Regions from separate parts of the Paraeggerthella hominis genome, predicted to be linked through region 2. Evidence: predicted binding sites of a transcription regulator. Region 2 holds the regulator's gene; the other holds the start of a gene.
What was found. The regulator LexA, encoded in region 2, represses DNA repair genes until DNA is damaged. The targets are predictions, from matches to a motif close to CNAACANNTGTTNG.
Positions count from the first base shown of each region.

Region 1: a site for LexA is predicted at 2,771-2,784, ahead of uvrA (excinuclease ABC subunit UvrA). Genes of this name have one in related genera too.

Region 1 covers NZ_JAJNOQ010000001.1:275,843-281,469, forward strand. The annotation lists gene uvrA (excinuclease ABC subunit UvrA) at 1-2,633, opposite strand, end outside; gene LQE90_RS01215 (nitrous oxide-stimulated promoter family protein) at 2,862-3,206, shown strand; gene LQE90_RS01220 (FtsX-like permease family protein) at 3,297-5,504, opposite strand; gene LQE90_RS01225 (ABC transporter ATP-binding protein) at 5,494-5,627, opposite strand, start outside.
Region 2 covers NZ_JAJNOQ010000001.1:154,077-159,703, reverse strand. The annotation lists gene miaA (tRNA (adenosine(37)-N6)-dimethylallyltransferase MiaA) at 1-810, shown strand, start outside; gene hflX (GTPase HflX) at 843-2,156, shown strand; gene lexA (transcriptional repressor LexA) at 2,332-2,970, opposite strand; gene LQE90_RS00690 (hypothetical protein) at 3,086-3,319, shown strand; gene nrdR (transcriptional regulator NrdR) at 3,455-3,910, shown strand; gene dut (dUTP diphosphatase) at 3,903-4,349, shown strand; gene LQE90_RS00675 (MerR family transcriptional regulator) at 4,465-4,842, shown strand; gene LQE90_RS00670 (hypothetical protein) at 4,995-5,483, shown strand.

The DNA of each region.
Region 1 (5,627 bases), 120 kb from region 2:
GTGGGCTCGTCCAGGATGTAGAACGTCTTGCCGGTCTGGCGACGCTGCAGCTCGCTGGCCAGCTTGACGCGTTGAGCCTCGCCGCCCGACAGCGTGGTGGCGGGCTGGCCCAGGCGGATGTAGCCCAGCCCCACGTCGAACAACGTTTGCAGCTTACGCTTGATGCCGGGGATGTTCTCGAAGAACGCCAAGGCGTCCTCCACCGTCATGTCAAGCACGTCGGCGATGTTCTTGCCACGGTACGTGACCTGCAAGGTCTCGCGATTGTAGCGCGCGCCTCCGCACACTTCGCACGGCACGTAGATGTCCGGCAGAAAGTGCATCTCGATCTTGATCTGGCCGTCTCCCTTGCACGCCTCGCAGCGGCCGCCGTTTACGTTGAAGCTGAACCGTCCGGGCCCGTAGCCGCGCGCCTTCGACTCCTGCGTCGAGGAGAACAGCGCGCGAATATCGTCCCACAAGCCGATGTACGTGGCCGCGTTCGAGCGCGGGGTCCGCCCGATGGGGCTCTGGTCGATGTTGATGACCTTGTCGATCTTGTCCAGGCCCGTGATTTTGCGGTACGCTCCCGTGCGGCGATGCGCTCGGTTCACGCGGTTCGCCAGCGCCGGGGCCAGCGTGTCGGTGACCAGCGAGCTTTTGCCCGAACCCGACACGCCCGTCACCACGGTCAGCGTGCCGAAGGGAATTTCGAGGGTGACGTTCTTCAGGTTGTTCTCGGTCGCGCCCGTCAGCTTGAGCGACCCCCTGCGCGGCTTGCGGCGCGTCTCGGGCACCTCGATGGCGCGACGGCCCGACAGGTAGTCGGCGGTAAGCGACCCTTCCGTGCGCATGACCTCCTCCGGGGTGCCGGCGGCCACCACTTCCCCGCCGTGCTCGCCCGCGCCCGGGCCCATGTCCACCACGAAGTCGGCGCTTCGGATGGTGTCTTCGTCATGCTCGACCACGATGACGGTGTTGCCCAGGTCGCGAAGGTGCTCGAGCGTGGCGATAAGGCGCTCGTTGTCCCGTTGGTGCAAGCCGATGGACGGCTCGTCCAGAATGTAGAGCACGCCCATAAGGCCCGCCCCGATCTGCGTGGCCAAGCGGATGCGCTGCGCCTCGCCGCCCGACAGCGTGGCCGTGGCGCGCTCGAGCGTCAGGTAGTCCAAGCCCACGTCGACCAAGAACTTCAAGCGAGCCTTGATCTCCTTCACGATGGGCCCGGCGATATGGCCGTCCTGGCCGTCGAAGGAAAGCCCCTCGAAGTACCGCAGGGAATCCGCCGCGCTCATTTCCGTTACGTCGTGGATCGACTTTCCGCCCACGGTCACGGCCAGGATCTCCGGCTTCAGGCGCTTGCCGCCGCACGTCTGGCACGGCACCACGGCGAAGTAGGTGGCCAGCTTCTCGCGCTGGGAATCGCTTTGGGCCTCCTGGTAGCGGCGTTGCACGGCGGCCAGCGCGCCCTCCCACTCGATGTACCAGTAGGTTTCGCGCCCGTCCACCGTCACGTAGTCGACGCGCACCTTCTGACCGTCCAGCCCGTGCAAGATGGCGTCCTGAGCCTTCTTGGGCATGTCCTCCCACGGAGTGTTCTCGTCCGTGCCCATGTGCTCGGCCACCGCGCGCAGCACCTGGGGATAGTAGTTGCCAGTCTTGAACGGGGCGATCACGCCCTCGGCCAAGGTGAGCGACGGGTCGGGAACCACGAGCGACGCGTCCACTTCCTCGCGGCTTCCGATGCCCAGGCAATCCGGGCAGGCGCCGTAAGGGGCGTTGAAGCTGAAATCGCGCGGCTGCAGCTCGTCCATGGAATGGCCATGCTCGGGACACGCGAGCGCCAAGGAGAAGATATGCTCCCCCTCGCCCAAGCCGCCCGTGGCGCCGCTCGACTTGCCGCCGCCCTCGCCGAGCGGCCTTCCGTCCTCGCCCAGCACCTGCACGAGCACGCGCCCCTCCGCCAGCTTCGTCGCCAGCTCCACCGCTTCGGCGATGCGGCTCGTCGCGCTCTCCTTCAACTGCACGCGGTCCACCACCACGTCGATGAAGTGCTTGATCTTCTTGTTGAGCGTGCGCGGCTCGCCGTCAAGCTTCACGATCTCGCCGTCGATGCGAACGCGGCTGAAGCCCTCCTTCTGCAAATCGGCGAACAGCTTCGTGAACTCGCCTTTGCGACCGGCCACCACCGGCGCCATGACAATGGCCTTCGCGTCGGGCGCGAGCGCCAGAATCTCGTCGGTCACCTGGTCGGTGGTCTGCTTCTTGATGACGCGCCCGCACTCGGGGCAGTGCGGCACGCCCACCCGCGCGAACAGCAGGCGCAGGTAGTCGTAGATCTCGGTAGTGGTGCCCACCGTGGAACGCGGGTTCTTGCTCGTGGTCTTCTGGTCGATGGACACCGCCGGCGACAGGCCGTCGATGCTGTCCAAATCGGGTTTGGACATCTGGCCGAGAAACATGCGCGCGTAGCTCGAAAGGCTCTCGACGTAGCGGCGCTGGCCCTCGGCGTACATCGTATCGAACGCGAGGCTCGACTTGCCGCTGCCCGACAGGCCCGTGATGACGACCAGCTCGTCACGGGGAATGGCGAGGTCGACGTTTTTCAGGTTGTGCTCGCGGGCACCTTTGATAACGATGGCGTTCTGTCCCATGTGCGCTTCCGCTCTTTCTTCCTCTATCGTTCAATCGGCATCCCCGCTCCCGGTTCAAGAGAGCAAATATGGATACCTGAAAACTATCATTTCCATGCAATCGTTCATTGTAGCGCACACGGCCCAGAGATAGCGCAAAAACATTTGTTCGTGTGTTCTTGTTCAAGGTTTACGCACATTTCGTTCGATGGGGAATCGCGACGCGCAAGCTGTGGTACAGTGCCGCCTATGGAAGACACCCCGAAAACAGCCAAACGGCGCGAGCGCGAAAAGCGAACCATTTCGCAGATGGTCGCCCTCTACTGCGCGGAAAACCACAAAAGCGCCGAACGCACCGAGCAAGCTCACTGCGGCGAAGCCGTATGCCCCGCATGCGCCCACCTCGACGAGTACGCCGTGCTGCGCACCGAGCGCTGCCGCAAGATGGACGTGAAAACCTCGTGCGAGGAATGCGGAAACCAGTGCTACAAGCCCGAGATGCGCGAGCAGATTCGCGCCGTGATGCGCTACGCCGGCCCCCGCATGCTGAAAAAGCATCCCGTAGCCGCCATTCGGCACCTGCTCGGAAAATAAGCGGCCCCCTCGTCTCGCCGAGACAAGGGGGCCTCCGACTCATTGCGGGACGCCCGAACGGATGCCCGCACGTTCGATCGCGCAGACAGCCTATCCCAAAAGCTTCGATCCGAGCGAGCTTCTGATGATTCCCCGGCACGTGAAGTACGTCACCGCCAGATAGCTTCCGTACACGAGCACGGTCAGCGCGCCCGTCATCAGGATGGGGCCGCTCACGGACACGCCCAGCAGGTCGAACACGCTCGAACCGATCACGCTGACGGCGCACACCGCATGGCATACGGCAAGCCCCAACGGCGCCAAGAAGTACACGAGCACCTGCGTGCGCAGCGACCCCAAGATCATGCGGCGATCGCAGCCGATTTGCGCGAGCACCTTGTACCGCGGCAGGGAATCGCTCGTCTCCGACAGCTGCTGGATGGCCAGCATGGCCGCCGTGGTGATCAGGAAGGTGAACCCGATGTAGAGCGCCAAGTACGTGATGAGCACGTTCATGCCGCCCGCCTGCTCGATCACTCCGGACTTGGTCATGACCGTGGTTACGGGCCAGGGCTGCGACCCGTACGACCAACCGGCGTTCGTCTGCTGGTTGTCGGGCGGAAACGCCTGAGCCAAAGCGTCGTCGAGCATCTTGTCGCCCTGCGCCGCATCCACGGAGTAGTTCACGTCCAGATAGCTCATGTAGGGCATCACTTCGGACGCGCGCACCTCGGCGATCACGGAATCGGGCACGACCACGATGCCCGCATCGTTGACGAACGGAGACGTGGCCAGCACCTGCTCGACGTACGCGCCCGTCGCCGTGAGCGTGCGGCCCGCCACGTTCACCTGGCGTCCCTTTTCGGCCAGCGCGCGCGCCAGGTCCTCGACCGCCCTCACGGCATTGCTCACAATGTAGCCGTCCTCCCCCACGTTGACCGGGTCTTGGCCGGTCAACGCGCGTACGGCGTTGAACTGCGATTCGCCCACGACCATCAGAGGCTGAGTGCGAATGCCGCTATCCTGCAGGGAATTGCCCGTGCCCACCTGGTAGCGATCCATGAACTCGCCGTACGTGGTGGTTCCCTCGGCCGGCTGGTACAGGTCGGCCTGAACCGATTCCTTCACGAAGTCGTTCCATGAAGGGGCGCCGGCGGAAATGCGCGCAGCGATGTCCCAGTTCCAGGACTCGCCCTCTTCGCGCAGCTGTCGAGCGCGCTCCATTTCCCGCTGAAGGTATGCCTGGGCCTCCGCGGGATCCTCCTCGCGCATCTTCTCAAGGCGATCCTGCGCCAAATCGCCATGGCCCAAGTACACGTTGGCCGTGAGCGTGGCGTCGAACTGCGTGCTTCGCTCGAGATCCCCCGTGAACACGCTCACCAAGCCCGCGCCCGTGGAGAACACGGTCAACGAGAAGAACAGCATGACGCATATCACCGAAAGCGACAAAAACGCGGTGTTCACTTTGCTGGCGATCTGGCGCATGGTGAACATGGCCAGCCCCTTGAAGTACACGCCGCGCGTGCGCTCGACCACGATGAGCGCGAACCCGGCCGCCGACCAGAAGAACAGGAACGTTCCCACCAGCATAAGCGCGGTCGCCAGGAAAAACTCGCGATCGAAATCCATCATCCCGAAATCGATGAGCGTCTTGTACGCCGCAGCCAGCAGCACCACGGACACCACGAACCCGACCAGGCTCACCCATGGGCTGCGCACGCGAAAGCCCTCGTTACGGCTTTTCGCCGACAGCAGGTCGATCAGCTTGTAGCGCCTGATGGACAACGTGTTGAACGCCGCAACCACCACGAAGATGATCGTGAAGCACGCAAGCGTCAGGGCAAACGCTTCCGAAGAGAACACGAACCGGTACTGTTGCATGGGGATGTTGAAGAGCCCCGCCGTGAAAAACGACAGGCCCTGCGACAGCGCCACGCCCAGAGCAAGGCCCACGACAAGCGACACCGCGCCCACCGCGATCGTTTCCATGAGCACGATGGCCGACACCTGCCCGGGCCGCATGCCCAGAAGAAGGTAGGTGCCGAACTCCTGCTTGCGGCGCTTGATGAGAAAGCGGTTCGAATAGACCACCAAAAAGCCCAGAACGAACGCGATCAGAACCGAGAACATGCCCAGGAACTGGCCCGTCAGGTTGAACACGCCCTCGGTCGAGGCGCCCTCCAAATCGAACAGGATCGACTGGCTCTGCACGGAGTTGAACGCATAGAACACCGCCACCCCGAACACGAGCGTCACGAAGTAGATAGCATAGTCGCGCACCGAGCGGCGAACGTTGCGAACAGCGAGTTTAGCCAGCATCGCGCACGTCACCGCCCAGGAACGTGACCACTTCCATGATGCGCGCGAAGAAGGCCGACCGCGACGTGTCGCCGCGTCGGATCTCGTTGAACACCGCGCCGTCTTTGACGAACAGGATGCGGT
Region 2 (5,627 bases):
ACGGGAAAGCTCCCTGTTCGGGATCGCATCGTGGCCCACCACGGATTCGACTTGGTCGACCCGGGCGAGCCTTATTCGGCGGCGTTGTTCCAGGCGTATGCGCGAGATTGTTTTCTTGACGTCGACGCGCGCGGACGAAGAAGCGTGCTCTGCGGCGGTACGGGGTTTTATGTGCGCGCAGCGATAGACGATTACGATTTTCCCAAAGGCGAGCAGGTCGGCAATCTTGTACGAGATCGTTGCAATCGCATTGCGCAGGAACAAGGCCTTGAAGCTCTATGGAATCTTCTTGCGGATCGCGACAAGGAGAGCGCCGCTTTGATTCCGCCTGCCGACGTGAAGCGCGTTGCTCGTGCCTTCGAACTTCTCGAGGACGGTACGACGTATGCCAAACAGCGCGCCAAACTTGCGCAGTTGCCGCAATGCGTTCCCGCCGTGTTCGTGGGGTTGGCGGTCGATCCCGATGTTCTTCGCGCTCGGATCGACGCACGTGTCGACCAGATGATCGAAGACGGCTTGGTCGACGAAGTGAAGCATCTGCTCCAAAAAGGGTTCAGAAACGGAATCACGGCTCCGCAGGCTATCGGGTACAAAGAGATCGTTGCCGCGCTTGACGGTGAAACTACCATGGAGGAAGCGATTCTCAGTATCAAAACGGCAACGCACCGGTACGCTAAGCGACAACGTACCTGGTTTCGCAAAGATACGCGCATCCGCTGGATCGATGCAAACGCTCCCGATGTGCGTGCGATGCTGCGCGCGTCTTTAGCGGTTCTCGAAGAAGCTCAACCGCTTGCAAGCGGTTGTTGAAGATAGCGATGTTCTCTGGGAAGGATGGCTTGATGTCCGATTTCGAAGCAGTGATTACGCGCGGCATGACGCCTACTGCCGAAGTACGGCGCGAACGGGCCGTTCTTGTGGGGGTCGACCGACCCGGAACCGCATGGCCCTTAGCCTCGTCGCTTGCAGAACTCGAGCGGTTGGTAGATACGGCGGGAGCCGACGTCGTCGCCAGCACGACGCAAAAGCTCGAGGCGCCGAATCCTCGCACCTTCGTAGGCACGGGCAAAGCCGAGGAAGTTGCCGAGCTCGCACGCGCCCATGCTGCGGACCTCGTCGTTTTCGACGATGAACTGACGCCTTCTCAGCAGGCGAATCTGGAGAAGGTGGTAGGGCGCGATGTGAAGGTCATCGACAGAACGGCCCTTATCCTGGACATCTTCGCCTTGCATGCAACCAGCAAGGAAGGTCGTCTGCAGGTGCGGCTAGCTCAAAACCAGTACTTGCTACCTCGCCTACGCGGCATGTGGGCCCACTTGGCATCGAACCGCATGGGCGGCGGTGTGGGATCGCGCTTTGGCGAAGGCGAGAGCCAGCTCGAAGTCGACCGGCGCATGGTTCGCAAGCGAATCACTTCGATCAAGCGCGAGCTCAAGCATCTTTCTGAAGTGCGTGCGGTGCAGCGTGAAAGTCGCTACGAGAGCGGCATGTTCAAGGTGGCGTTGGCGGGCTATACGAATGCGGGTAAATCGAGCTTGCTCAATCGTCTGACGAAGGCCGATGTGCTTGCGTACGACAAGCTGTTCGCCACGCTGGACTCCACGACGCGCAAGTTCGAGCTTCCTGAAGGCCGGGAAATAACCATCACCGATACGGTCGGGTTCATTCAAAAGCTTCCGACGACGCTTGTCGAGGCGTTCAAATCGACGCTTGATGAGATTACGGGCGCGGATTTGGTACTGCATGTAGTGGATGCTTCTTCAGAGGAATACCAAGGTCAGATAGATGCCGTCGATGCCATTCTGGGTCAAATTGGCGCTCAAGATCTTCAGCGCATTCTCGTGTTCAATAAATGCGACCTGCTTGACCAGGAGCATCAACATGCGCTCGAGACGCGTCATGCTCAGACTCGGTTCGTTTCCGCCGAAACAGGGGAGGGGATCGCGGGGCTGATCGAGCATATCGCGCGCGTTGCTTCCGCGCATGACGATCACCTGAGCGTGTTGCTACCGTACCACCGGGGGGATCTTGTTTCGCTTGCGCACGAGCGTTGCCATATTCTATCGGAGACCCACGAAGAGCAGGGAACGAAGATCACCATGCTGGCATCGCCTTCGTTTTCCGGATTGTTCGCGCCGTTCGTTTGCGAAGAATAAAACAACGGGCAGTTTCCAGGTCGCGTGCTTGCTGCATCATGCGAATCCTTGCTAACCGCATCGCAGCACACGAGAAGATCTGCGCGTCAGGCCCATGTTAGAGTTGCTCTAACATGGGCCTGAAATCGTTTCGCCACCATAAGGGAGTGCGTCTCTCTCGAAAAACCGCTTACGCTTAAAGACGGCGAAACACTGCGACTACTTTGCCCGCGATGGAGCAATCTCGGGTGATGATGGGATCCATGGAGGAGTTCTCCGGTTGCAGCCGAATATGATCCTGCTCTTTAAAGAAGCGCTTGACAGTTGCACCGTCGTCGATAATCGCCACGACGATATCCCCGTTGTTCGCAACGGGTTGCTCTTTCACTACAACATAGTCACCGTCGTTGATCCCGGCTTCAATCATGCTTTCCCCGCGAACCGATAAAAGGAACGAGGGAGAATCCCCCACTATATCGGTCGGGAGAGAGATGGTGTCAGTAATGTTCTCTTCCGCAAGGATGGGAGAGCCTGCTGCAACGTTTCCGACCAGCGGAACGTTCACGACCTTGCTGAAACTCGGCTGCACGACGTTCGTTGCAAGCGCAGCATCTTCAAGAGGATAGGTAAGCGCTATAGAACGGGATTTGAGCGGGTCGCGCTTGATAAGCCCCTTGTCTTCAAGCGCTTTCAAGTGAACGTGCACTGTGGAAGGGGAGGAGAGCCCCAAGCTTTGGCAAACCTCGCGCACGGTAGGGCCGTACCCCTTTTCGCGAATGCACTCTTCAATGCAATCAAGTACAGCCTGTTGGCGCTTCGTCACTTTTTCGGACATACTCCATCCTTTCCTAAAAGCGAACAAATGTTTTGATTTTATGTTGACATGAACCTTTGTTCGCTCTATTATATACGCGAACAAAGGTTCTACGCAAGGGCAAGGAGGCAGAAAGATGAAGAATTTCGAGGTGCGCTACCCGACTGACGGCACGTCTGATGGTTTTGAAGTTCGATCGATTTCTGCCTCCCGCCCAGGATCATGCGGTACGCTCCAAGGCTTTGTTCGGACTTTACGGCAGGGCAATTGTCGCGGGCGGGCTTATGATCGCTTTAATACGGGGCAGGCCGTTGCGGGTGGAATTGTTCTTACGGCTTGTTCTTTTGCCGGCGTGCTCTTGAGCTTGTAACTGAGACGGTTTTCAAGCGGCGCATGTGATTGCACAGTGGAGGCGTTGGTTTTCTTGCAGTGATCAAAGAACGCGATTGAACCACTATATGTAGTATGTTAGGCTAGGGTAAATTCGAGAGAAGGAGTCCAGCCTATGCGTTGCCCAGCCTGTGGAAATCCTGAATCGAAGGTTGTCGATTCCCGACCTTCCGAAGACGGCACGGCTATACGGCGCCGTCGCGAATGTCTTGATTGCGGCCGACGATTCACCACGTACGAACGACTAGGCGACAACCCCTTGCTCATAATCAAAACGGACGGATCGTCCGAAGCGTACGACCGTCAAAAGCTCATGCGCGGCTTGCTTATGGCATGCGCGAAAAGGCCTATATCGCCTGAACAAATCGGATCGCTTATCGACAGTATAGAGAGCGAGCTCCGCAACGCCTCCAAGAGCGAGATTAAATCGAAAGAACTAGGCGATATGGCGCTTGTCCGTCTAGCTAAGCTTGACGATGTGGCTTACGTTCGCTTTGCGAGCGTGTACAAGGACTTTCAGAACGTCGAAGAATTCTCGGCTGCACTTGAAGGGTTGCGATACCATGACTGACCTTACAATACCAGTAAAACAGCTCGATCCCAGTTTACCCGTACCCGCGTATGCCTACGCAGGCGATGCGGGAGTTGATTTGCGCGCAACCTGCGATGATGTGCTGCAACCTTTTGAACGAAAGCTTGTTCCCTGCGGCCTTGCGATGGCAATACCGCAAGGCTACGCGGGCTTCGTCCTTCCGCGAAGCGGGCTGGCCATTAAGCACGGCATTTCCCTGGTGAATGCACCCGGTTTGATCGACAGCAACTATAGAGGGGAGATAAAGGCGGTTCTCGTGAATCTCGATCCCCAAACGCCGTTTGAAATCAAGCGCGGCGATCGTATTGCTCAGTTGGTTGTCATGAAGGTTCCGGACATCGCTTTCGAGTCGGCCGATGAGCTTCCTGAGAGCAGCAGGGGCGCGGGTGGTTTCGGCAGCAGCGGAGTGCGTTCGTAAGACAATGCGATCAGCTTAGAGTTACTCTAAGCTGCAGTACAAAAGTACTTAGAGTTACTCTAAGTACTCGAATTCTCGACTGAATAGACTAGGACACGAACGAAAGGGATCCGACGTGAGCGGCGTGCCATGTTACAGCATAAGCGACGTTGTCGACACGACGGGTATTTCTGCATTTACGATTCGCTATTACGATAAGTGCGGCTTCTTTCCAGATCTCGCGCGTGATCATCGTGGTGTGCGTTCGTTTTCACACGCTGACATCACGCAATTGCTGTTTGTGGATGCATTGAGAAAAAGTGGGCTTTCAATCGAGGGTATTCAGTACTTCGTGAAGCTGCAGAAACGCGGCGTTGCGACGCAGGCTGAACGCTTGGAAATCGTCAAAGACCAGGAAACTGTCCTCGAGTACCAGATCAGCGAATTGAAGGAAAGCTTGAAGCGCTTGCATGCAGCGAGTATGGAGTTGTCGGCAAGCGATTCGAGCCAATAGCGCACCATGGTATAGTTTGATAACAGGTCATCGAAAATCATTGCGATTTCCGATGACCTAGGAGTCGCGAAAGGGCAACATGGGGCCTTAGAACGGCTCTCAGAGCGTCGTTTACAAAAAGCCTGGTCAGAGGCATGAAATAGAGGGTATTTATGGCAGATGAAGAAAACAAAGCTCCCGAAGCGCCTCCAGCGCCGAAAAGCAACCGTGAAGAAAAGTATCAGCCTCCGACTGGTCCGCGGATATCGATTGCGCCTCCGCCGTTTCAGCCGAACATGCAGGATTATCGAGAACTGAAATCTTCCCAGACGCTGATCATGGTCGCAAATATCGCCGGACCCGTTTCGTTGTTCATCGGCGGTGTCTTATTGAGCGGCACGGGGCTTATATGCGGAATAATAGGTTACAGAAAACTGAGCGCGCTTGCAAAGAAGCAGACCGAAGTTGCTGCCGTTGCATCTCGTTTAAGGCGGTCGAGCGTTGTGGGCATGGTTATCTGCGGCGTCGCGCTCGTCCTCAATGCGGTTTCTCTATACTTCCTGCTTCCTGAAGTCATGCAATTGGTCGAAAGCGGCGACTACACTGGGATTGCAGCCGATGTCGGAAGCGGAGCTGCTGGTCCTAGCACGACGTGGGGTTAAAGTCGCGTATTCGCAACCAGTCTGTTTTGCATGCCGACGGCAATCGTATGCATAAAGCATCACGAAACCGTCGGCATGTTTTCTTTAAAGTAGCTAATGGGTTTACGAACCATGCTTTCCATCAGCCCCTTTATCACTCCCCTT